DNA from 3 places in the Mesorhizobium sp. 43Arga genome. Region 3 is predicted to be linked to each of the others. Evidence: riboswitches for the same ligand, from Rfam matches in the RefSeq annotation. Region 3 holds a riboswitch; each other region holds the start of a gene.
What was found. Region 3 has a riboswitch for thiamine pyrophosphate ahead of thiC (phosphomethylpyrimidine synthase ThiC). Riboswitches for the same ligand answer to the same signal wherever they lie in the genome.
Positions count from the first base shown of each region.

Region 1: linked by a shared signal. The riboswitch ahead of thiB (thiamine ABC transporter substrate binding subunit) and the one ahead of thiC (phosphomethylpyrimidine synthase ThiC) in region 3 are both predicted to bind thiamine pyrophosphate.
Region 2: linked by a shared signal. The riboswitch ahead of ACWGS8_RS09730 (Ykof family thiamine-binding protein) and the one ahead of thiC (phosphomethylpyrimidine synthase ThiC) in region 3 are both predicted to bind thiamine pyrophosphate.

Region 1 is NZ_JBSKBO010000001.1:303,399-311,286, forward strand. It holds gene ACWGS8_RS01440 (ABC-F family ATP-binding cassette domain-containing protein) at 1-749, opposite strand, end outside; gene ACWGS8_RS01445 (thiamine diphosphokinase) at 751-1,395, opposite strand; TPP riboswitch at 1,484-1,598, shown strand; gene thiB (thiamine ABC transporter substrate binding subunit) at 1,642-2,640, shown strand; gene thiP (thiamine/thiamine pyrophosphate ABC transporter permease) at 2,616-4,274, shown strand; gene thiQ (thiamine ABC transporter ATP-binding protein) at 4,267-5,043, shown strand; gene ACWGS8_RS01465 (M48 family metalloprotease) at 5,303-6,772, shown strand; gene ACWGS8_RS01470 (RNA polymerase factor sigma-32) at 6,913-7,776, opposite strand.
Region 2 is NZ_JBSKBO010000002.1:681,299-689,186, reverse strand. It holds gene ACWGS8_RS09755 (GNAT family N-acetyltransferase) at 1-114, shown strand, start outside; gene ACWGS8_RS09750 (hypothetical protein) at 209-916, opposite strand; gene ACWGS8_RS09745 (glycosyltransferase family 39 protein) at 1,074-2,660, shown strand; gene msrA (peptide-methionine (S)-S-oxide reductase MsrA) at 2,835-3,353, shown strand; gene ACWGS8_RS09735 (hypothetical protein) at 3,432-3,638, opposite strand; TPP riboswitch at 3,723-3,836, shown strand; gene ACWGS8_RS09730 (Ykof family thiamine-binding protein) at 3,827-4,435, shown strand; gene ACWGS8_RS09725 (ABC transporter permease) at 4,479-5,297, shown strand; gene ACWGS8_RS09720 (ABC transporter ATP-binding protein) at 5,294-6,061, shown strand; gene ACWGS8_RS09715 (ABC transporter substrate-binding protein) at 6,054-7,070, shown strand; gene ACWGS8_RS09710 (hypothetical protein) at 7,204-7,888, opposite strand, start outside.
Region 3 is NZ_JBSKBO010000018.1:14,023-21,910, forward strand. It holds gene ACWGS8_RS32855 (hydroxymethylpyrimidine/phosphomethylpyrimidine kinase) at 28-789, opposite strand; gene ACWGS8_RS32860 (thiamine phosphate synthase) at 780-1,385, opposite strand; gene ACWGS8_RS32865 (thiazole synthase) at 1,382-2,155, opposite strand; gene thiS (sulfur carrier protein ThiS) at 2,161-2,358, opposite strand; gene thiO (glycine oxidase ThiO) at 2,327-3,328, opposite strand; gene thiC (phosphomethylpyrimidine synthase ThiC) at 3,325-5,142, opposite strand; TPP riboswitch at 5,249-5,365, opposite strand; gene ACWGS8_RS32885 (taurine ABC transporter substrate-binding protein) at 5,706-6,713, shown strand; gene ACWGS8_RS32890 (taurine ABC transporter ATP-binding protein) at 6,779-7,573, shown strand; gene ACWGS8_RS32895 (ABC transporter permease subunit) at 7,570-7,888, shown strand, end outside.

The DNA of each region.
Region 1 (7,888 bases), on a different contig from region 3:
TCGCCCAAGCGGCGCATGTTGCGCTTGCGGCGCGCGGTCACGCCATAACGCAGCCAGTGCTCCTCGCGCACGATCTGGCGGCCGAGCTTGTGCTGCTCGCGCTCTTCCTCTTCCAGCACCTGGTCGCGCCATTCCTCGAAATGGCCAAAACCCTTGTCCAGCCTGCGGGTCTGGCCACGATCGAGCCAGACGGTGGCGCGCGACACGCGCTCGAGGAAGCGGCGGTCGTGCGAGATGACGATGAGCGCCGAGGAGGTGCGCACGAGTTCCTCTTCGAGCCATTCGATGACCGACAGGTCGAGATGGTTGGTCGGCTCATCAAGCAGCAGAATGTCGGGCTCCGGCGCCATGACGCGGGCGAGGGCCGCGCGCCTGGCTTCGCCACCTGAGAGATCGCCCGGCCGTTCCTCGCCCGTGAGACCAAGATGCTCCATCAGATAGCTGGCGCGGTAAGGATCGTCGGCTGGCCCGAGCCCCGCCTCGACATAGGCGCGCACATTGGCGAAACCTTCCATGTCGGGCATCTGCGGCAGATAGCGGACGGTTGCCGAGGGCTGGCGGAACACCTCGCCGTCCTGCGGCTCGATCAGGCCGGCGGCGATCTTGAGCAGCGTCGACTTGCCGGACCCGTTGCGGCCGACCAGCGCAATCTTGTCGCCGGCTGAAGCGGTCAAGGCGGCGCCGTCGAGCAGCGGCGTGCCGCCGAAGGTCAGTCTTATCCCGTCGAGATTGAGAAGGGGCGGGGCCATGTCAGCTTTCAGGTAGTGGATACGGATGCGCGAGCAGCAGCGCGCGGCCGTGGCCGAGCGCGATGTCGAGGCGACCGCGAACCTCGTTGGAAATGGTCAGTGACGAGCCGAAGGCCACCTCGACCTGGCTCAATGGCCATTTGGCGCCGGTGACGGTCAGGCCGGCAAGTTCGGAAAAGCCGAGGATGGAAAACAGCGTGCCGTCGGCATAGTCGAAACCGGCTGTTCCCGACAGCAGCGGGACACCTTCCTGGGCGCCACTGGTCAGCAGCACCTTCGTTCCGGCCTCGGCCAGGCGCAGGGCGAGCGCCAGATGCAGGAAAGCGTGGTCGGCGCGCTTGCCGCCGAACGCGCCTGCCAGCAACAGGCTGGTCGCGCCGCGCTCGAGTGCTGCGGCGATCGCCAGTTCGCCGTCGGTCTTGTCCTTCTCCGCCGGGAAGGTCCGGCGGGGCACCGCGGCAAGGTCGGCGGGGAGATCGGCCGGGACGGAATCGAAATCGCCCACCCACAGTTCCGGCACAAGGCCTAGCAGCCGCGCATGGCCGATGCCGGCGTCGGCGGCAATGACGCGCGAGCCTTCGACCTGGCGGTCGAGCCGGGGCGTGCGGATGAGATCGCCGCCAAGCAGGATGGTGAATGTGCTCATATCCTGTGGCCCTTACCAGCCCGGCACGGGAAACGGAAGGCCGGCAAACTGCCACTTGCGCGGTTCCCCGGCCCGGCCTATGTGTCGAAACGCTCTAACGGGGTGCCGGACGCGATCTTCGCGGACCGGCTGAGAGGCAGTCTCGCCAACCCGCTGAACCTGATCCGGTTTGTACCGGCGGAGGGATTAGACGTTTCGGACAGTCCGGCGCCTCAATTCCTTGCAATTCGAACGAAGGAGGCGCCGATGCGCACGCTTTTATACGCTCTTGTCTCGACCATGGTTGTGGCGCTGTCCGGGCCGGCCTTGGCCAAGGACAAGCTCACCATCTACACCTATGAGAGCTTCACCGCCGACTGGGGTCCAGGTCCCGTGGTGAAGAAGGAATTCGAGGCCGAATGCGGCTGCGACGTCGAGTTCGTCTCGGTCGCCGATGGCGTGGCCCTGCTCAACCGCGTCAAGCTCGAAGGCGCGTCGACCAAGGCTGATATCGTACTCGGCCTCGACACCAATCTCACCGCCGATGCCAAGGCTAGCGGGTTGTTCGCCCCGCATGGCGCGGTGAGCGATGTCAACGTGCCGGGCGGCTGGAGCGACGACACGTTTGTTCCCTTCGACTACGGCTATTTCGCTGTCGTCTACGACTCCGAAAAGCTGAAGACGCCGCCGAAGAGCCTGAAGGAACTGGTCGAAGGCAGTGCCAACGACAAGATCGTCATCCAGGATCCGCGCACCTCAACGCCGGGCCTCAGCCTGCTGTTGTGGGTGAAGTCGGTCTATGGCGACAAGGCGCCGGAGGCCTGGGCCAAGCTCAAGACGAAGGTGCTGACCGTGACGCCGGGCTGGAGCGAGGCCTATGGCCTGTTCACCAAGGGCGAGGCGCCGATGGTGCTGTCCTACACGACCTCGCCGGCCTACCACATGGTCGCCGAGAACACGCAGCGCTACCAGGCGGCTTCGTTCGAGGAAGGCGAGTATCTGCAGATCGAGGTCGCGGGCATCACCACCACGGGGGCGAAGAATCCGCTGGCGGCGAAGTTCATGGCTTTCATGACCGGCCCGAAATTCCAGGACGCGATCCCCGAGACCAACTGGATGTTCCCGGCCGGGAAGACCGACAAGCCGCTCAACCCCGCCTTCGACAAACTGGTCAAACCCACCAAGACCTTGCTGTTCAGCCCCGAAGAGGTCGCCGCCAACCGCAAGGCCTGGGTGGATGAATGGCTGGCGGTGATGAGCAAATAGGCGGGGTGGTGACGCCGGCGCAAACAACGGATTCACGCGTCAGCGCCGGCGTTGTCGCGCTCGCCGCGATCGCGCTGCTGATCGGCGGCGCGTTTGCCGGCTTGCTCATCGAAGGTGCCCATGACTTTTCAGGCGCCTGGGCGGCCTTCGATCCCTATCTGCTGCGCGTCGTGCGCTTCACGCTCTGGCAGGCCGTCCTCTCGACCCTGCTTTCGGCCATCCCGGCGCTGTTCGTTGCACGCGCCCTGTCGCGGCATCCGCGGTTTTTCGGTCGCGCCTTCATCCTGCAACTCTTCGCCGTGCCGCTGGCGCTGCCGGCGATCGTCGCGGCGCTCGGCATACTGGCGCTCTATGGCCGTGCCGGTTATTTCGCCGGGCTGTTCAGCGCCGTCGGCGGCCAGGGCTGGCCAGGCATTTACGGCCTGTCCGGCATTCTTGTCGCGCATGTTTTCTTCAATCTGCCGTTGGCGACTCGGCTGTTCCTCGAGGCGCTGCAGACCATTCCCGCCGACCAGTGGCGACTGGCGAGCCAGCTCGGCATGGGCGCGCGCCCGGCCTTCCGGCTGATCGAATGGCCGACGCTGCGCGCTGCCCTGCCGGGTGTCGCCGGGCTGGTCTTCATGCTCTGCATCACATCCTTCACCATCGTGCTGACGCTCGGCGGCGGCCCGGCCGCGACGACGCTGGAGGTCGGCATCTACCAAGCGCTGCGCTTCGATTTCGATCCCGCGCGGGCCGTCGCCCTGACATTGCTGCAGATCGCGCTGACCTTCATCGTGGTGCTGGCGCTGACGCGGCTTGGCGCCAATGTCGTCGGCGACACCAACCTGCCGGTGGCGCCGCGCCGTTACCTCTCCGTCAACGCGACCGAGGCGTCACTCAACGCCGTGCTGATCGTGCTGGCGCTGCTGTTCGTTGTCGGACCGATGGCGGCCACGGTGCTCGCCGGGTTGGGCGCCGATCTCGGCCGGCTCGCAGGCGAGGCCCCTGTCCGGCAGGCGACGCTGACCAGTGCTGTGCTCGCCTTCCTGTCGGCGCTGCTTTCGGTGATGCTGTCGCTGGCGCTGACCATGGCGCGACGGGCACTCGCGTTGAACCACCGCGCCGGTCCAGGAACACTGCTCGAACATGCCACGGATACCGGCGCCGGTTTTGTGCTGGTCGTGCCGCCGATCGTCATCGGAGCCGGCTGGTTCCTGTTGCTGCGCCATGCCGGCGATGTCTTTGCCATCGCCCCGGTCATGGTCGTCACCGTCAATTCTGTCATGGCGATGCCATTCGCGCTGCGCGCCGTTCGCCCCGCCTATGACGCGGCGAGCGAGCGCCACGAACGGCTCTGCGCGCAGCTCGGCATTTCCGGCTGGGCCAGGCTGCGGCTGGTCGACTGGCCATCTCTGCGGCGGCCGCTCGCCACCGGCTTCGCCTTCGCAATGGCGCTGTCGCTCGGCGATCTCGGTGTGATCGCACTGTTCGGCAGTGATTCCGTGCAGACCTTGCCCTACCTTCTCCTGGCGCGCATGGGCAGCTACCGCACGCAGGACGCCGCCGGCCTGGCGCTGCTGCTTGGCCTGGTCTGCCTAGCCCTGGTACTGGCGGCGGACTGGCTGGGAAGAGACAAGGTCCGAAATGTCTGACGGGGTGATGAGAGGGAAGGGCGTTCCGGTGCGGCTGGACAAAGTCTCGTTCAGCTATGGCGAGGCGCCGCTCGCCTTCGATGTCGCTTTTGCGGCGGCGGAAATCACCGCCATCATGGGGCCGAGCGGTTCGGGCAAGTCGACGCTGCTCAATCTGGTCGCCGGCTTCGAGACGCCGCAGTCGGGCCGCGTGCTGATCGACGGGGCCGATGTCGGCGCAGCGCCGCCGGCTGCGCGGCCGGTGTCGATGGTGTTTCAGGAAAACAACCTTTTTGCGCATCTCTCCGTCGAGCAGAATGTCGGGCTCGGCCGCTCGCCATCGCTGCGGCTGACCGAGGCCGACCGCGAGGCGATCGACGAGGCGCTTGCGCGCACAGGCCTTGGCGGCAAGGAAAAACGCTTGCCGCGCGAACTCTCCGGCGGCGAGCGCCAGCGTGTTGCCCTGGCGCGCGTGCTGGTCCGTGATCGCCCGGTGCTTCTGCTCGACGAACCCTTCGCTTCGCTGGGACCCGCCTTGCGCGACGACATGCTCGACCTGGTTGCCAGCGTGCATGCGGAGCGCGGCATGACGGTGCTGTTCGTCACGCACCAGCCGGAGGACGCACGCCGCATCGGCCGCAATGTGGTGTTTCTGGACAATTGCGCCGTCGCGGCCACCGGCAGCGCGGACGAATTCTTCGCCGGGGCTGGTCCGGAGGCGTTCCGGCGCTATATCGGCGCAAGTGCCGGCAATGCCGTATCACGAGATATTGCCCGGAAGCGGACATAATTTACGGTCAAACCGGCATCAGGCAATGGGGCGCTTGCTTGCCATGGCAGAAGTAGTGTGGCTAGGTCCGCCCTATTGGTCCGGCACAGGCCGTGATTTGCCTACGGTACTCGTCACACGCCCCGAGGGACGTGTGACGAGTACCGTAGAAATTTGTTTTTTGCGCATGACAGGTTCCGGAGATCGCCCCCGATTTTCGTGGTCATGCGCCGGGACCTGAAAGGAAGCCGTCCTGGCGATCGGCGTCGACAAGCTACGAATGAATCCGCTGGCGCGCTTTCTGGCGCTTGCCGGTTTTGCCGTGGCCTTGGCGAGCTGCCAGATGTTCACGCCTCCGGAAGTCCAGGAATCCGGTTTCCAGCCATCCGACAGGCCGATAACGGTCGACAATGTCGGCGCCAACAACAAGCTCGCCGAACTGGCCAAGGCGCAGCATCCGCGCATCCTGGCGACCTATGGCGGCGAATATTCCGATCCCAAGCTCGAGCGCATGGTCGCCAAGGTGGTCGGTAACCTGACCGTTGTGTCGGCGAACCCGACCCAGACCTATCGCATCACCATCCTCAATTCGCCCAACGTCAATGCCTTCGCGCTGCCGGGCGGCTATCTCTACATCACGCGCGGCCTTTTGGCGCTGGCCAATGATTCGTCCGAACTCGCCGCCGTCATCGCGCATGAAATGGGCCACGTCACCGCCAATCACGGGCTGCAGCGCCAGCAGCTGGAGGCCGAGGAAGGCCTGGCGACCAAGGTGGTCTCGGATGTGCTGGGCGACAGCCCGACCGCCAAGGCGGCTCTGATCCGCGGCAAGCTCCGGCTGGCGCAGTTCTCGCGCAACCAAGAGCTCGAGGCCGACGCCATCGGCATCAAGTCGATTGGCGAAGCCGGCTACGACCCCTATGCCGCCGGCCGCTTCCTGCAGTCGATGTCGGCCTATACCGATTTCCGTTCCATCAGCGGCGCCACCGACGCCAGCCTCGACTTCCTGGCGACGCACCCCAACACCCCGCAGCGCATCGACCTCGCGCAGCGCCATGCCCGCCAGTTCGGCGTGCCCGGCGTCGGTACGCGCGACCGCGATTCCTTCCTCGCCGGCGTAGACGGCCTGCTCTATGGCGATACGCCGGAAGAGGGCTATGTGCGCGGCGAGACCTTCCTGCATCCGGGCCTTGGCGTGTCGTTCACGGTGCCGGACGGTTTCATCATCGACAATTCGGCGGCGGCGGTGACGGCGACGGGGCCGGGTGACATTGCGATCCGCTTCGACGGCGTTTCGATCGACAAGAACCGCGCCTTGACCGACTACATCAGAAGCGGCTGGGTGGCCGGTCTCGATGACAGCAGCGTCAAACAGGAAACCATCAACGGCAACGAGGCCGCGACCGCGCATGCCAGTGCCGAAGGCTGGCAGTTCGATATCGCGGTGATCCGTGCCGGCGGCCAGGTCTACCGGCTGCTGACCGCGGCGCCCTCGGCCAGCACCTCTCTGGAGACGGTGGCGCGCTCGGTCAGCGGATCGTTCCGTATCCTGAGTGCCGCCGAGAAAGCAGCCTTGAAGCCACTGCATATCCGCGTGCTCACCGTGCAGCCGGGCCAGACCATGGGCTCGCTCGCCGCGCAGATGGTCGGCGTCGACCGCAAGCTCGACCTGTTCCGGGTGCTCAACGCGTTGTCGCCGGGGGCCGCGGTTTCGGCCGGCGACAAGGTCAAGATCGTCACCGACAAATAAGAGTACGCTGCAAACTCACCCCGCTGGACGCCTGCCGCGGTTTCTGTGCTTCCGGTGCACTCCGCTCCGGTTCTCGAAAACCACGCCATTCGCCTCAGCGGAGCGAGTTTTCAACGCACTCCTGCGCTGTGCTTTGAATGTCAGGCGGCTGTCGCCAGAAATTCCGGATTCTGTTTCACCAGCGCGACCTTGAGCTTTTCCATGGCGCGGGCCTCGATCTGGCGGACGCGTTCCTTGGAAATGCCGAGTGTCTCGCCGAGTGCCTCGAGCGTGGCGCCCTCGTCGTTCAGCCGGCGTTCCTCGATGATCCTGAGTTCCCGCGCGTTGAGCGCGTGAAGCGCTTCTTTCAACCAGCGTGAACGGCGCGCGACATCGATCTTGTCGCCGACGATCTCGTCGGGCAGCGGGTCGTCCGAGACCAGGAAGTCCATCCGCTCGGTCGCGCCCGCATCGTCGGCAAGCGGCATGTTGAGCGAGGAGTCGGGCGCCGACAGCCGTGAATCCATCATCGCCACGTCAGCCTCGGAGACGCCAAGCGCCACCGACACCTCGCGGTAGAGGGTCGTATTGGAAAGCGGCTCGGCGCCGTTCGCCAGCCGGGCGCGCAGGCGGCGCAGGTTGAAGAACAGGGCTTTCTGCGCGGAACTGGTTCCGCCGCGCACGATCGACCAGTTGCGCAGGATGTAGTCCTGCATCGAGGCGCGGATCCACCACGTCGCATAGGTGGAAAACCGCACTTCGCGCTCGGGCTCGAAGCGGGCGGCGGCCTCGAGCAGGCCGACATGGCCTTCCTGGATCAAGTCGCCGAGCGGCAGGCCGTAATGGCGGAATTTCGAGGCCATGGAAATGACCAGCCGCATATGGGCGACAGTGATGCTGTGCAGAGCGTTCTGGTCGTTGTCCTGCTTCCAGAGCAAGGCCAGCCGATGTTCCTCGTCGCGTTCGAGATAGGGAGCTTTCATCGCCGCGCGGACCATGATCCGTCCTGCCGTGTCTTCCATCATAAGGCGCTCCCTGGCACAGGCGATGTAACCGATGTTACGAACTTGGCAGGGCGTCGGTTGAAATCGCGGCGTCGCGCCCTAGAACAGCCAAAACTGCCATGCGCGAGAAAGG
Region 2 (7,888 bases), on a different contig from region 3:
CGCATCGTGCAGGATGCGTTCGGGCCATCGACCGGTTACCCCGAAGGCTCGGCTGTCAACGGCATTCCGCTGCGCGACCAGGTGGTTTTCGAACGCGACCTCGGCGCGGATTGAGGATCGTCCACTCCGCGCTCCAGCCTCGAGGCAGTCGCAGATCATTCGATAGCCCGCTCCGGTTCGCCGGGCGGGCTATTTCGCGTTTCCGGGTCTAGGCGAGGATGTTGACGGCGCGGGCCGCGACCAGCGCGATCGTCAACAGCGAGATCATCGCCTCGGCCATCATCAACAGCTTGGCGCGCTGTGACAGCGGCAAGGTGTCGGTCGGCGAAAACGCCGTCGCATTGGTGAAGGCGAGGAAGAAATAATCGACGAAGCCCGGCAGCCAGTCGCGGATCTCGCGGTCGTTCAGGGTCATTTGCGGGAACAGGAAGTCGGAATGGGCGCGTTTGACGAGGCCGCAGGTCGGCGGCCCGCCGCGGTCCGTGCTCCAGAACCATAATGCAAACACGATGACATTGGTGACCCAGATGTTGAGCGCGTCGATCAGCAGCGTCGGGCCGCTGGAGCCGGCATGGCCCGCCAGCAAGGCGCGCACCAGGAACACCAGCGAACCGCAATTCATGACGCTGACGACGCCCGTCATCACCAGCGCCGTCCTGCGGATGATGACGCGAAACCGGCCGACCAGATACCAGTGCTCCTCTTCGATCGCTTTCTGTGTGGCGACCTGTGTCCAGGCGGTGGCGACGGACAGGGGCACGAGTAGGGCGGCCTCCAGCGCCGGCGCCAGCCAGCGCGGGCCGAACGAAAGATCGTTTATCACCAGGAGCTGCAGACAGATGATGACGAGGACAGCCGCACGTGCCAGCCAGAAGTCGAGCGCACGATGGTGGATGACGGCATGCTGATGACGCATCGAATATCCGGGACGTTCAGGCAGGATCAAATGGGCGGCTGTTCTGCCGGGGGCGGGCAACGGGCGCCGAAATTCCCGCCCAATCTTGGTTTTGCAATGGCTTGCAAGTATACTTTTTCGTAAGCTTTGACGTTGGGGCTGTTCGGCAAACCGGACGATGTGGTTTAAGCGCCGCATGGTGGGAATAGACGACTCCATCGATGGTTGGGCGCCGGCGGGACTTAATGCCGCCGGCCTCGAACCGTCATCGATATGGCCCGGCCTGCTCCGCCATCCCTGGTATTTGCTGGCGCTTTTGTGCCTGGTGCAGATCCTGTGCTGGACGGTGGTGCCGGCCCTGATAGATCCCGCCCCGCCCGGCGATGTGGTGGAAGGCTTCATGTGGGGCCGCGAATGGGTGCTGTTGACATACAAGCACCCGCAGCTTCCAGGCTGGCTGCTCGAAACCAGCCATCTTCTGACCGGATCGTTCCGCTGGCCGCAATACATGCTTGCCCAGCTGACGATCTCGTCGACCTTCGTCTTGGTCTATCTGCTGGCCCGCGACATGCTCGGGCAAAGCCGTGCGCTGGCCGCCGTGCTTTTGATGCCGTCGGTCTATTTCTTCGGCTGGCCGACCCCGCAATTCAATCATGACTATGCGCAGATGCCGTTCTGGGCGGCCATCTGCTGGCTGCTCTGGCGCGCCGGCCGTGGCGGCGGGCCGGGCTGGTGGCTGGCGCTCGGACTGGTGTCGGGCGTCGGGCTCTATGCCAAGTTCTCCACCGGCCTGCTGCTTGCCTTCGGCGCACTCTGGCTGTTGTGCGACGCGCGCGCGCGCAGCCGGCTGGCGACGCCCTGGCCATGGCTTGGCCTTGCGGTTTTTCTCGCCGTTGCCGCGCCGCTGGCCATCGCGCTCTACCACATCGATTTCCTGCCGCTGACCTATTTCGCCGCCCGCGACCAATGGGTGACCGAAAACCGGGGGCGCCTCTACTATATCGGTGTCCAGATGGCCGGGCTCTCCGGCTTTCTTCTGGTGCTGACAATATCCGGGTTGTTGCGGCGCTCGCCCGCCCCGGAAGCGCCGGTCGAGCGCGGTATTCTGGTCTATCTGGTGTGGATGGGGCTCGGCCCGGCGACCCTGATCATGGTGGCCTCGCTGTTCACCGGCACCGGCGAGTCCTGGGGCGCGCCGATGTACAATCTTGTCGGTGTCACGGTGCTCGCCTTTCTCGGCCATCGGCTCGGCGCCATCGAGATGCGAAGGCTGGCGATCTGCGCGTTCCTCTGCATCGTCACCATGTCGGGCGCCTATGCGGCGCTGCGCTGGACGGGCTGCAATGTGCGGGGGCGCCTGGACGCCGTCTGCTGGCCGGCACAGCCGATCGCCGACGAGGCCGAGGCGGTCTGGCACGCGGCGGCGCCCGGCCGGCTCGACATTGTCGGCGGCGACACCCAGGTGGCCATGCTGGCGGGCCTCAATGCCTATGACAAGCCGTCGATCTTCACCGATCTCGATACTCACTTCGCGCCCTGGATCACCAGGCAGCGCTTGCACGACCACGGCATGCTGATGGTTTGGCCAGGGCAGGGCGTGCCGCCGCAGTTGCGGACGTGGCTGGGCAACCTGCCGGTCAAGACCGTCCTTTTCAATTGGTCGCGCACGGCGCCGCCTTTGCAGATCAGCTTTGCCGCCATTCCGCCCGGCACGCTGTATCCGCCGCTTGCCGTCGACAGCCAGACCCGGCAACCGCGCGACTGAAACGGTTCGATCCCCGACCGCGTCGTGATATCGTTCGCTCATGGCCGCGTTGGTTCCACGCGACTGGACGAAACGGACGACAATGCCCATCTATTGGGAAATCCAATTTTGTCTGCGCAATTCCGAGCGGGAAACCGCTACACGAGCTGGAATTGCCTTTTGAGGAGACGTGACATGGCGACTTCGACCGAACGCGCAGTGCTAGCCGGCGGCTGTTTCTGGGGCATGCAGGATCTGATACGGCGCTATCCCGGCGTCATCTCCACGCGTGTCGGCTATAGTGGCGGCGATGTGGCCAACGCCACCTATCGCAACCACGGCACCCACGCCGAAGCCATCGAGATCAATTTCGATCCGGCGGTGATCAGCTATCGCACGCTGCTGGAGCGCTTTTTCCAGATCCATGATCCGACGACGCGCAACCGCCAGGGCAACGATGTCGGGATGAGCTACCGTTCGGCGATCTACTATACGAGCGACGAGCAAAAGCGCGTCGCCGAAGACACCATCGCCGATGTCGATGCTTCCGGCCTGTGGCCCGGCAAGGTCGTTACGGAAGTCGCGCCGGCCGGCGCCTTCTGGGAAGCCGAGCCCGAACACCAGGATTATCTGGAGAAATATCCAAACGGCTACACCTGCCACTTCGTCAGGCCGGGCTGGAAGCTGCCGGTTCGCGAGAAGGCCGCATCCTAACGGTTGAGCAAAAACAGCGTTGGGAATGATGTCGAAAGCCGCCGGTGTCCGGCGGCTTTTTCGTTTTTGGGCAATCATTTACCTGCCGCAGTTGTTGTCGTTGACGGTGGGAGCCGTCGCGTTGCCGTTGGCATAGGTCTGCGCACCTTGCGGGTTGGTCGGGCAATTCCGATCCGCATTGGAGTTCATGTCGCGCGGCGCGATGGTCGTGCTGTTGGTAATTGCCGGATCGAGCGTATTGGGCGAGGCTGGCGTGCACGGCTGCGGGGCATCGCCTGCGTCCACGCAACGGCCGGAACTGGTGCAACGCTTTTAGCCCGGTGCGCTGAAAAAACGGCTTCCCCAATGGCACGAATGGTGCTTTAACGCGCCCATCCACAGGGGTGCTCCGTACGGTCGGGGCTGAGACGGGGGCGGCAAGCCCACAGACCCTAGAAGCTGATCTGGGTAATACCAGCGGAGCGAGGCGGGCGATGTTTTCAGGCGCACAGATCTCCCTATATCCCATGGCCGACGATTTCGTCGGCGTCATCCTGGGCGCGCTCGGCGCGCTCGATCCCTACCGGGACAGGCTCCGGATCGAGACCGACGACATCTCGACCTTGCTGGTCGGGCCACCCGAAGTGTTGTTCCCGGCGCTGCGCGACCTGTTCGTTGCGGCGGCGCAAAGCGGCAAGCACTGCGTGCTGTCGGCAGCCATTTCGCGCGGCTGCCCGGGCGAGCCGGACGATCCGATCTGCCGCTCCGATGCGTTTGGCGGGCCTGTCGGGCCGCTCGGCCCGCGCAAGGAAGCCGCCATCACCGCGGTGCGCAATGCTGCTGCCACCGGCCAGCCGGCGGCGGCGCAATTCTCGCTCTATGTGATGGGCACCGGCGACCACATGGATGAGATCTATGGCTGCATCGACTTCCTGAAACAGTCCGGCGTCTATGATCGTTCCAAGAACTTTTGCACCAAACTGCGCGGTGATACCGGCGCGATCTTTTCGGCGCTGAACGAAGCCTTCTGCCGCTTCGGGCCGGGCGCCGGCCACGTAACCCTCGACGTCACGGTTTCGGCCAACAGCCCGACCGCTGTCTGAACAGAACGCGTTTTCTTCGCGCGGCCGTCAAGGTTGTCCTTTCGTGGTTTCATCGTCATCCAGCCGCCCGCGGCAGCTCGCGGGCCTCTTCGCCAAGCTGGCACCGGCCGTGGTGTCGGTCGGGTTGCTGCTCATGGCCTGGGAACTCTACGCAGATTATTCCGGCATCAAGCCGACGATCCTGCCGGCGCCGTCACGCGTCTTCGAACAGGCGATGCTCAATCGCGAGGCGCTGATCGACAACGCCATTCCCACCATCCGCGCCACGTTGATCGGCTTTGCCTGCTCGCTCGCCGCCGCTTTCGCGCTGTCTATGCTGGTCGAATTCTTCCAGCCGCTGCGGCGCGCTCTGTTTCCCGTCTTCATCGTCAGCCAGACCTTGCCGCTGGTGGCGATCGCGCCGCTGGTGGTTTTGTGGTTCGGCTTCGGTTTGACGCCAAAGATCATGCTGGTAGCGCTGGTCACTTTCTTCCCGATGCTGGTGGCTCTGGTGCAGGGCTACGAGGCGACCGAGGTGGAGATCGGCCGGATGCTGCGCGCCATGGGGGCAGGGCGCTGGCGCGTCTTCGTGCTGGCGCGGCTGCCTTCGGCACTGCCCTATTTCTTCGCCGGCCTGCGGATCTCCATCACCTATGCCGTGGTCGGCGCCATCTTCGCCGAATATGCCGGTGCGGCCAAAGGGCTGGGCATCTACATGCTCAACGCCAAGAACAATTTCCGCCCCGATCTGGTGCTGGCCGCGGTCGGCGTCAGTGCCGCGCTCACGCTGATCCTGTTCGGGCTGGCGGTGCTCTTGCAGCGCCTCGCCATGCCTTGGGAGCGGGCCGGCCCGCAATCTGCGGGGAAGGGGCCATTGCGATGAGCCGGCTCGAATTGCGGCATGTGCGCAAGGCGTTCGGCGGGCTTGACGTGCTCGCCGACATTTCGCTCAGCGTCGGTGCCGGCGAATTCGTCTCGATCCTTGGGCCTTCGGGTGCCGGCAAGTCGACGCTGTTCCAGCTTCTGACGGGTGCCGAGCATGGCGAAGGCGAGATGTTGTTCGACGGTATGCCGCTCGACGACCATGGCCGGCATTTCGCGTTCATGCCGCAGCGCGACGCGCTGATGCCGTGGCGGCGCATCCTCGACAACGCGACGCTTGGGCTCGAGGTGCAAGGCGTCAAACGCAAGGCGGCGCGGGCGCGTGTCGCGCCGCTTTTTGCCGAGTTCGGCCTTGCCGGCTTCGAACGGCATTTTCCGGCACAGCTTTCGGGCGGCATGCGCCAGCGCGCGGCATTGCTGCGCACGGTGGTGCAGGAGCGCGACATGCTTTTGCTCGACGAGCCGTTCGGCGCGCTCGACGCGCTGACCCGCGCGGCCATGCAACGCTGGCTCGAGCGGATGTGGCGGCATCATGGCTGGACGGCGCTGCTGATCACGCACGATGTGCGCGAGGCGGTGTTCCTGTCCGACCGCATCTATGTGCTGTCGGCGCGCCCGGCACTTGTGCTGCGTGAAATCAGGGTGCCGCTGCCGCGTCCGCGCAATCCGACCGGCGCCGCCGCGCAGCAGGCCAGCGCACTCGAAGCCGAGATCCTCGACATTCTGCTCAACCCTCAACTCTCCAAAGGACATGACCATGATTGACCTGACACGCCGGCAGGCCTTGCTGCTCACCCTTGCCAGCGGACTTCCGCTGATCGCCGGATCGAGCCGCTCCTTCGCGGCAACGCCAAAAGTCACTGTCGCGCTGGACTGGACGGTCAACACCAACCACATCGGGCTGTTCGTCGCGCGCGACAAGGGGTTTTACCGCGAGGCCGGCCTCGAGATGGATATTCTGCCCTATAGCGATACCGGCGCCGGCACGCTGGTCGCCAACCGCGTCGCCGATTTCGGCATCAACGGCACCATCAGCCTGTTCACCCAGAAGACCGCCGGCGCCGATCTGAAGGCCGTCTACGCCGTGGTGCAGTCCGAAACCGGCCGGGTGGTCTTCAATGCGGCGCGCGGCGAGATCAAAAGTCCGAGGGACCTTGACGGCTTGACCTATGGCGGTTTCGGCAGCGCCTGGGAAAACGCGCTGATCTCGACCATCATCCGCCACGATGGCGGCAAGGGCAATTTCGAAACGGTGACGCTCGGCACTTCCGCTTATGAAGCGCTGGCCAATGGTTCCGTCGATTTCACGCTCGAAGTCTCGACTTGGGAGGGCGTCGAGGCCGAACTCAAAGGCATCAAGCAGCGCAGCTTCGTCTATGCCGATTACGGCGTGCCCGACGAGCACACAACGCTGATTTCCTCGAGCGAAGCCTATCTCAAGGCAAACCCGGCACTGGCATCGGCCTTCGTCCAGGCAACGCGGCGCGGCTATCAGTTCACCGTCGATCATCCGAAGGAAGCCGCCGCGCTGCTGATCGCCGCCAGCAAGGACGCCTTGACCAATCCGGCATTGATCGAGGCGTCGCTGAAGGCGCTGATCGACGGACACTATCTGCGCGCGGAGAACGGCGCCATCGGCACGATGGATCCGGCCAAAATGGACGCCATCGGCGACTATCTCTTCAAAGCGGGCATTTTGCGCGACGCCGATGGTAAGATTCTGACGCAACGCCCTGATTTCACGAAGTATTTCAGCAATTCAGCTTTAAGCTAGAGTGGTTGTCGTCCGTGAAACGGTAAACCGGGGGCGGCCAGTCTGCCTCTCGAAACCGAGGTATGCCTGTCGACCCAAAGGGGCTCGCCAGGCATGACAGATCCTGATCAACCGCGTGGATCCGCAGACCCGGCTAATTCCGGGCGATCTCATAGAGCAAAGTGGTTTTGATGTGCCGCCCGGCCTCACCCTGCAGCGACAGAGCGGACGTATAAAGTTTCGCGACGGCCGGGCAGAGCCCTTCGAATTCCAGGCTGATATTGGCAATGGCGTTCATCTCGACGGGAGTGCCGCCGGCCTTGATGAAAGCGTCGGCCAGCAGCGACCAGTCTTCATCGCTGGCCGAAGCGGCCGGCAGGCCGCCCTTTTTCGCCGCGCCGAGGGCTTGGAACAGGGTGGCGCCGATCTTGTCCATGTCACCCAGAAAATCCCGGTCAGGCGTGCTGAGCGCGCCCGGCCCCTGGCGAAGGTAGTTGTTGCAGGTGGCAGCGGTTTCCCGCGCCATGACATGGTTGAGCATGTCCAATTGCGCGCGCAGGGCTTCCGCAGCCTTGCTGTCCGGAGCCGAGGACAGAAGGGACGCGTATCGTTGCCTGAGATCGGCCACCGCTACCCTGCTGGTGTTTCGCACCTGGTCGACATTTCCAAGCCTGGCCACGGCCGTGATCTTTTCCACGACGGCTTCGTAGTCTTGCGGAAACTCCTGCTTGATTGCCTTGAAGATCTGGCTTCCCTGGCTCTCAATCTGTTCGCTCACCTGAGCAGTGGTCAGCGTCTGCGGATCGGACGAGCCTGCCGCGTGGTAGAGATACTTGCCA
Region 3 (7,888 bases):
GCCGAAGGACTGACCATAAGGTCACTGTCATCCGGCTACATTCTTCCGAAATTTCTCGATGACGAACCGCTTGCTCTCGAGCACGCTGTCTTCGAGCGACCTCCCATCCGCCAGATGCGCGGCGATCGCGCTGGCCAGCATGCAGCCCGTCCCGCGCATTGATCCAGCAAGACGGGGCGTGTCGAAGCGAATGGGTTCCCGATCGGGACGCAACAGAATATCCGTTGAGCGCGGTCCCGTTGCATGGCCCCCCTTGAGCAACAGTGCCTGCGGCCCGGTCGCAAGTAATTTTGTTCCCTGCCGGAGCGTGTCATCATCGTCCGTTGCCAGTTCCGAGCCGACGAGCGCCGCCAGTTCGATCAGGTTTGGCGTCACAAGACAACAGAGCGGCATGAGATCCCGTTTCATGGCGCCGATCGCGCCCGCCTCCATAAGCGGCCTGCCTGACGAGGAGGCCAGCACCGGGTCGAGTATTGCCGGTATCCCCGGATTTTCGCGCAGCACGGCGGCAACAGCGACGATGATCTCGGCCGTTGCGAGCATACCGATCTTGATGGCCGACACCTTGTTGGCCGACAGTGCCGCGCGCATCTGATCGGCGACCAGGCCAGGTTGCAGATGATGGATTGCGATGACAGCATCGTGCGTCTGTACCGTCACCGCGCTCAACGCAAGGCATGTGCGCACGCCAACGGAAGCAATCGTCTCGAGGTCACGTGCAATTCCGGCACCCCCACTGGAGTCCGATCCGCCGACGACAAGCACATGCGGTTCTTGCCTTAGCGCCATCCGTCTGTCTTTTCGATCCATTCTCGCGTCCGCGCTTCGGGATCGGCATTCAACATAATGTCAGTGACCACCGCGGCGCTGTCCGCACCAGCTTCGAAAACACCGTCGATGCGGGCTGGGTTGAGGCCGCCGATGGCGACGAGTGGAATCTGCGCGACCTGGCGCTTCCACTTGGCGATCCGTTCGAGCCCTTGCGGCGCCCATTTCATCTTCTTCAGGATAGTGAAATAGATGGGACCGAGCGCGATATAGTCGGGCTCGGCGGCCAAGGCCGTTTCCAGTTCGACATGATCATGCGTACTAAGCCCAAGCCTGACGCCGGCTGCTCGTATCGCCATGAGGTCGGCGGTTTGCAAATCCTCCTGGCCAAGGTGGACGAAGTCGCAGCCTTCCTCGATTGCCAGAAGCCAATGGTCGTTCACGATGAGCTGGCAGTGGTGCTGTCCGCACAAAGCCTTCGCCCTGCGGATGTCCGCGCGCAAGCGTGCCTCATCCATGTCCTTGATGCGAAGCTGCACCAGCCTGACGCCGAGCGGCACCAGCCGTTCGATCCATCCGGCGCTGTCGACGATCAGGTAGAAGGGATCGAGCTTCATGAAAACACCGCCCTGCCGAATGTCGGTGTCGACGGCACGGCGACGTCGCGCGGTTCGAGCATTCCCGAGCAGAAAGCCTCTCGGCCGGCATCGACCGCCTTGCCGAAGGCACGCGCCATGCCGACCGGATCGCCCGCCTTGGCGACGGCCGTATTCAGGAGCACGGCATCAAAGCCGAGTTCCATGACCGTCGTCGCATGTGACGGCCGCCCGAGCCCCGCATCCACAATCAGCGGAACGCCGGGGAAATGACCGCGCATCGAGCGCAGCGCCGTGATGTTGATCGGTCCAAGCGCCGAACCAATCGGCGCGCACCAAGGCATCAGGACCTTGCAGCCTGCCTCGAGCAGCCGCTCGGCAACGACGAGATCGTCGGTGGTGTAGGGAAAAACAGAAAAACCGTCTTCGCTGAGAATTCGGGCGGCTTCGACCAGGCCGAACACGTCCGGCTGCAACGTATCATGGTTGCCGATCACTTCGAGCTTGATCCAGTCCGTGCCGAAGACTTCGCGCGCCATCTTCGCGGTCGTGACCGCCTCCTTGACGGAGTGGCAGCCAGCGGTGTTGGGCAGAATTTTTGTGCCGAGCGAACTGATTAGAAACCAGAATTTTTCGCCGGCCCTGCCGCCTGCCATCTCACGCCGCAACGAGACGGTGACCACCGACGTTCCCGACGCCTGGACCGCGTCGGCAAGGATGGCCGGCGAAGGATACTGGGCGGTGCCGAGAAGCAGGCGCGAAGCAAGCTGCGTTCCAAGAAGATCGAACATAGATGCTAGCCTCCTTGCATGGGCGAGAGGATTTCGATGCGGTCGCCATCGCTTAACCGGAACTCCGCCCGGTTGGCCTTGTGCACGAGGTCGCTGTTAACGGCGGTTGCCAGCCAATCGCCCTCATAGTCGAGCGCGGCAAGCAGTTCGGCCAGCGTGATGGCGGCAACCTCATGCGCTTCGCCATTGACGGTCAGTTTCATGAGCAAGCTCCCTGGTTGTATCTTGACTGAAAACCATGTCGACAGCCTGGCGCGCCATGGCGGGCGCAAGAAGAAACCCATGGCGATAAAGCCCATTGATCGCGACGGTGCTTCCAGACGCTTCGACACGCGGCAGATTGTCGGAAAAGGCCGGGCGAACACCGACGCCGGTCTCGACGATGCCGGCCTCGCCGAAGGCCGGATGGAGCGCGCAGGCTGCGCTCAGAAGCTCCATCATCGAACGGACCGTGACCGGTCCGGCGTCATCGCTCTCGATCATCGTGGCGCCGGCCATGAATCGGTGATCGGCGCGCGGCACTAGATAGAGTGGAAATCGGGGATGCAGTAGCCGGACCGGTCGCGACAGCGAGACATCCGGTGCGCGCAGGATCAGCATCTCGCCGCGAACACCACGCAACTGATCGTCGCCCGCTGCGATTCCCATGCAGTCGATCTCGTGGTCGAATCCGGAAAGCTGCCGGGCGTCCGTGGCAAAGCGGAAGTCGACGCCCATGGCAACCAGCTTCTCATGAAGTGCTGCCATCGCGGTGCGCGGGTCGAGATGCGCCTCGCCGGCGAAGAATAGCCCGCGGCGAAAACGTCCGGCTAGGTCGGGCTCTAGCCGCGCGATTTCCTCGTCATCGATCCAGCGATGGCTCGAGGTGTGGCTGGCGAAGCGGTCAAGTTCGCCCGCGTCCCGCGGCGCCGCCAGAACCAGCGTTCCGGCCCGCGTAACCTGACCGGGCAGCACCGCATCCCACCAGTCGGCGGCGCCGCGTCCGAGGTCCAGGACCGGCTGTTCGGCGCTTTCGCGCTCGCACCATGGCGCCAGCATGCCGCCGGCGAACCACGACGCGTTGCCGCCGAGGCCATGCCTTTTCTCCGCAACAGTCACCGCCGCGCCGCGGGTGGCGAGCTCGAAGGCGGCGGTGAGGCCGGCGACGCCGGCCCCTTGCACCAGCACCCTCATGACGGCTCGGCCGCATCGGCGTCGCGCACAGGCATGTAGAGATCGCCACCGGCGCGATATTTCGCCGCCATCGCCGCCATGCCCTCCTTCTGCGCCTCGGCGCGGATGTCGTGGGAGATGCGCATCGAACAGAATTTCGGGCCGCACATGGAGCAGAAATGCGCCAGCTTGTGCGCTTCCTTCGGCAAGGTCTCGTCATGGAACGAGCGCGCCGTTTCGGGGTCGAGCGACAGGTAGAACTGATCTTCCCAGCGAAACTCGAACCGAGCCCGTGACAGCGCGTCATCGCGGATCTTTGCTGCGGGATGGCCCTTGGCAAGATCCGCTGCATGCGCGGCTATCTTGTAGGTGATCACGCCGGTCTTGACGTCGTCGCGGTCAGGCAGCCCGAGATGCTCCTTCGGCGTGACGTAGCAGAGCATTGCCGTCCCGAACCAGCCGATCATCGCCGCGCCGATCCCCGATGTAATATGGTCGTAGCCGGGCGCGATGTCCGTGGTGAGCGGCCCAAGCGTGTAGAACGGCGCCTCGCCACAGACCGCGAGCTGCTTGTCCATGTTCTGCTTGATCTTGTGCATGGGAACGTGGCCGGGGCCTTCGATCATCACCTGGCAGTCCTTGGCCCAGGCGATCTTGGTCAGCTCTCCAAGCGTTTCCAGCTCGGCGAATTGCGCGGCGTCGTTGGCGTCTGCGATCGAACCCGGACGAAGTCCGTCGCCCAGCGAGAACGAGACATCGTAGGCGCGGCAGATGTCGCAAATCTCCTCGAAATGCTCGTAGAGGAAGCTCTCCCTGTGATGGTGCAGGCACCATTTCGCCATGATCGAGCCTCCGCGGGAAACAATGCCGGTAACCCGCTCGACCGTGAGCGGGATGTAAGGCAGCCGGACGCCGGCATGGATGGTAAAATAGTCCACGCCCTGCTCGGCCTGCTCGATCAACGTGTCGCGATAGACCTCCCAGCTCAGATCCTCGGCGACGCCACCCACCTTCTCCAGCGCTTGATAGAGTGGGACTGTGCCGATCGGCACCGGCGAGTTGCGTACGATCCATTCCCTGATATTGTGGATGTTGCGACCGGTCGACAAATCCATCACCGTGTCGGCACCCCAGCGGATCGCCCAGACCATTTTTTCGACTTCCTCGGCCATGGAAGAGGTGACGGCGGAATTGCCGATATTGGCGTTGATCTTGACCAGGAAATTGCGGCCGATGATCATCGGCTCGCTTTCGGGATGGTTGATGTTGGCGGGGATAATGGCGCGCCCGCGCGCTACCTCGTCACGCACGAATTCCGGCGTGACGAAGTCTGGGATCGCGGCGCCGAAGGCCTCTCCGTCGCGTTGCAGCTTACCATGCAGGATCTCGCGGCCGAGGTTCTCACGAATGGCGACGAATTCCATTTCGGGCGTGATGATGCCGGCGCGGGCATAGGCGAGCTGGGTCACAGCCTTGCCCTGCTTGGCCTTGAGCGGCCGATTGCGAATGGGAAATTCCGGCGTCAGGCGCTCACCAGTCGCGAAGCCGTTGTCTTCCGGCCGGACATGGCGGCCGTCATAGGTCTCGACATCGCCGCGCGCCAAAATCCATTCGCGCCGAAGTCGTGCGAGTCCCTTCTCGATGCTCGTTTCGATCGCTTGGTCGGTGTAGGGCCCGGACGGATCGTAGACCGTCACGGGCGGTTCGCCCGCTGTCGGATGGACGGAGATTTCGCGCATCGGCACCCTGATTTGCGGATGGAGGATGCCGGATTTGTGGATCTTTCGTGAGGCGGGCAGCGGTCCCGTCGAAACCGCCGGGGTCGAGGCATTCATTTGAGGCTCCTTTGCTCATTTGCATTGGAGACCCAGTTCTGTGCCGGAAGGATGAAAAGACGCTTTTTGTCGACCTGCTCGAGACGGGTCTTCGGGCACGAACTCCCGCAAAGCGCTTGCACCGTCCCTACGCCAGTATGAACTGGATCAGGTTCAACGGGTCACTGCGCCGCGAAAGCCAGCAGTATCTCAGCCCCTTGCCGGGACTCCCCTGGTGAATGCCTCGAATTGAATGGTCCTCCGGCACTTTGTCAAGCGCATTCGACCTGGGCGGACCGGCGGTGGCTCCGGCAGGTCTCAGAGCGACATCATCATCTCGACCGACGAGAAGCCTGATCGAGTTCACTGCAGACGTGTGCCTCGTCCGCACCCTGCTGCCTCGGCGATGGATGCGCCTACGTTTGCGAAGTTTGATCGCTCAGGAGGGAGGTTTTTCAGCATCGCGCCAAGTTTCGAAATATTGTTCCTCTCTAATTCTATAAAATCAGTGGACTTTTGATCCTGGCCCGCCGAACAGCGCTGGCAATTGAGGCTGTGCCCTCCGTTCAAAAGGATCTGATCCCATGCGACATCTGATTTCTACAGCGCTCATCGGCCTTGCCCTGGCGGCCACCTCAATCGCAGCGCACGCCGACGACAAGAAGGTCGTGATCGCTTATCAGACCGGCGCAAACCCTTATAACCTCGGTATCGCCAACGGTGATATTGCCAAGAAGACCGGCTGGAACATCGAGTTCCGCCGCTTCAATTCCGGCGCCGATATTTTTGCGGCCATTGCATCCGGCGACGTTCAGATTGGCGATGTTAGATCGAGCCCCTTCGCTGCAGCCGTCAGCAAAGGCATCGATGTGAAGGCATTCTATATTTCCTCGGTCTCGCGCGACGGAGAGGCCCTTGTCGTGAGGCCGGAAATCAAATCACCGACCGACTTGCGGGGAAAGAAGCTTGCCGCCGCGCCGGTCTCGACGGACCACTATCAGCTGCTCGCCGTGCTCAAGCAGGAAGGCATTTCCGAGAAGGAGACCCAGGTCATCGCCATTCCGCAGCCGGAAATCGTCGCGGCGTGGAAGCGCGGTGACATTGATGGCGCTTTTGTCTGGGACCCGGCGCTTTCCGAACTGAAGAAGAATGGCAAAGTCTTGCTCACGGCCGGTCAGGTCGCGGACCGTGGTGCGCCGACATTCAGCGCGCTGGTGGTGACCGGGGAATTCGCCAAGGCAAATCCTGACTTCCTTGGGCAGTATGTCCGCCTGATTGACGGCTACACCACCGACTATCTCAGCAACTCGGCGTCTTGGGGACCAGGGTCGGAGAATGCCAAGCTGATCGCCGGCCTGCAGGGCGCCACTGCGGCTGAGAATTCCGAGCAGTTGAAGACCACAGTCGTGCCTCCGCTGGACGAGCAGGTTTCCGAGAAATGGCTGGGCGGTGGTGAAAAGAGCGCCGTGGCGAAGATTCTCAAGGACACCGCTGGCTTCCTGAAGGATCAGCGCAAAATCACCACGATCAAGGAAAGCTACGCTGCCTTCGCCGATCCGCAATACGCGGACGCCGCCAAGGCTTCGAACTGAACCAGTGTGAAGAAGTTCGGCCTTGCTGTCCGGGGAACCCAACAGCAAGGCCCCTGGAGGCTTTCATGCTTCGAATACACGATGCCAGCGTCACCTTCCCTGGCTCCGACGGCCAGGACGTACACGCGCTTGACCGGATCTCGCTCGACATTGCTCCGGCGTCCATCGTCGTCGCGGTCGGTGCATCAGGGTGCGGAAAGTCGACACTGCTCAATGCGATCGCCGGGTTCCTTCCCCTTAGCGAGGGCACGATCACGCTTGACGGACGCCAGATCGATAAACCGGGTGGTGACCGTGGCGTCGTATTTCAAAAAGATACCTTGCTGCCGTGGGCCAGCGTCCTGGACAACGTCGCCCTCGGGTTGAAATATCACGGCATGCAGCGCGGCGAGCGGCGCGAGCGATCAAGGCGGCTGCTGGAGCTTGTCGGTCTTGCCGATTTTGCTGAAAAGCCGCCCTACGAACTGTCCGGCGGTATGCGCCGGCGCGTCGGCATTGCACGGGCGCTGGCCACCGATCCCAAGATCCTCTTGATGGACGAGCCATTCGGTGCACTGGACAGCCTGACCCGTGAGACCATGCAGCAGCTTCTTGCGTCGCTTTGGGCCAAGACCGGCAAGCAGATCCTGTTCATCACCCACTCCATCGAGGAAGCTCTAACCGTCGGCACGACCATTGTGGTGATGTCGCCCCGGCCGGGCCGGATCGTCGGCCGGTTCGAGGCCGACTTCGTGCGCGAATTCGCCAGGACGGGCGACATCGGCCCGATCCAGTCCCACCCCCGTTTCATCGAATTGCGACAAGAAATCCGGTCGCTCATTCACAGGCCGGATGGAACCGCAAAAGGAACCTTGCAATGACGCTCGCCGCCAGTTCCCGAAATCCCTTCCCGGCCGCAAACTCTCCGGTTGAACCGGTCCGGGCGTCGCGTCGGATCGCATCGACAAGTACCGTCGGGATCAGCTCCGTTACGCTCGCTTCGCTGATCGCACTATGGTTTTTCGCCGCACGCTTCGGCTGGGCCTCACCGCTCTTCCTGCCGTCACCGGCTGACGTGCTGACCCAGTTCAGCGCTGTCGCGTCAGACGGCTATGCGAATGGGACGCTGCTTGAGCACACGCTGGCCAGTGTTGGCCGCATCGCGACGGCTCTGGGTGTCGGAATCGCGTTGGGAA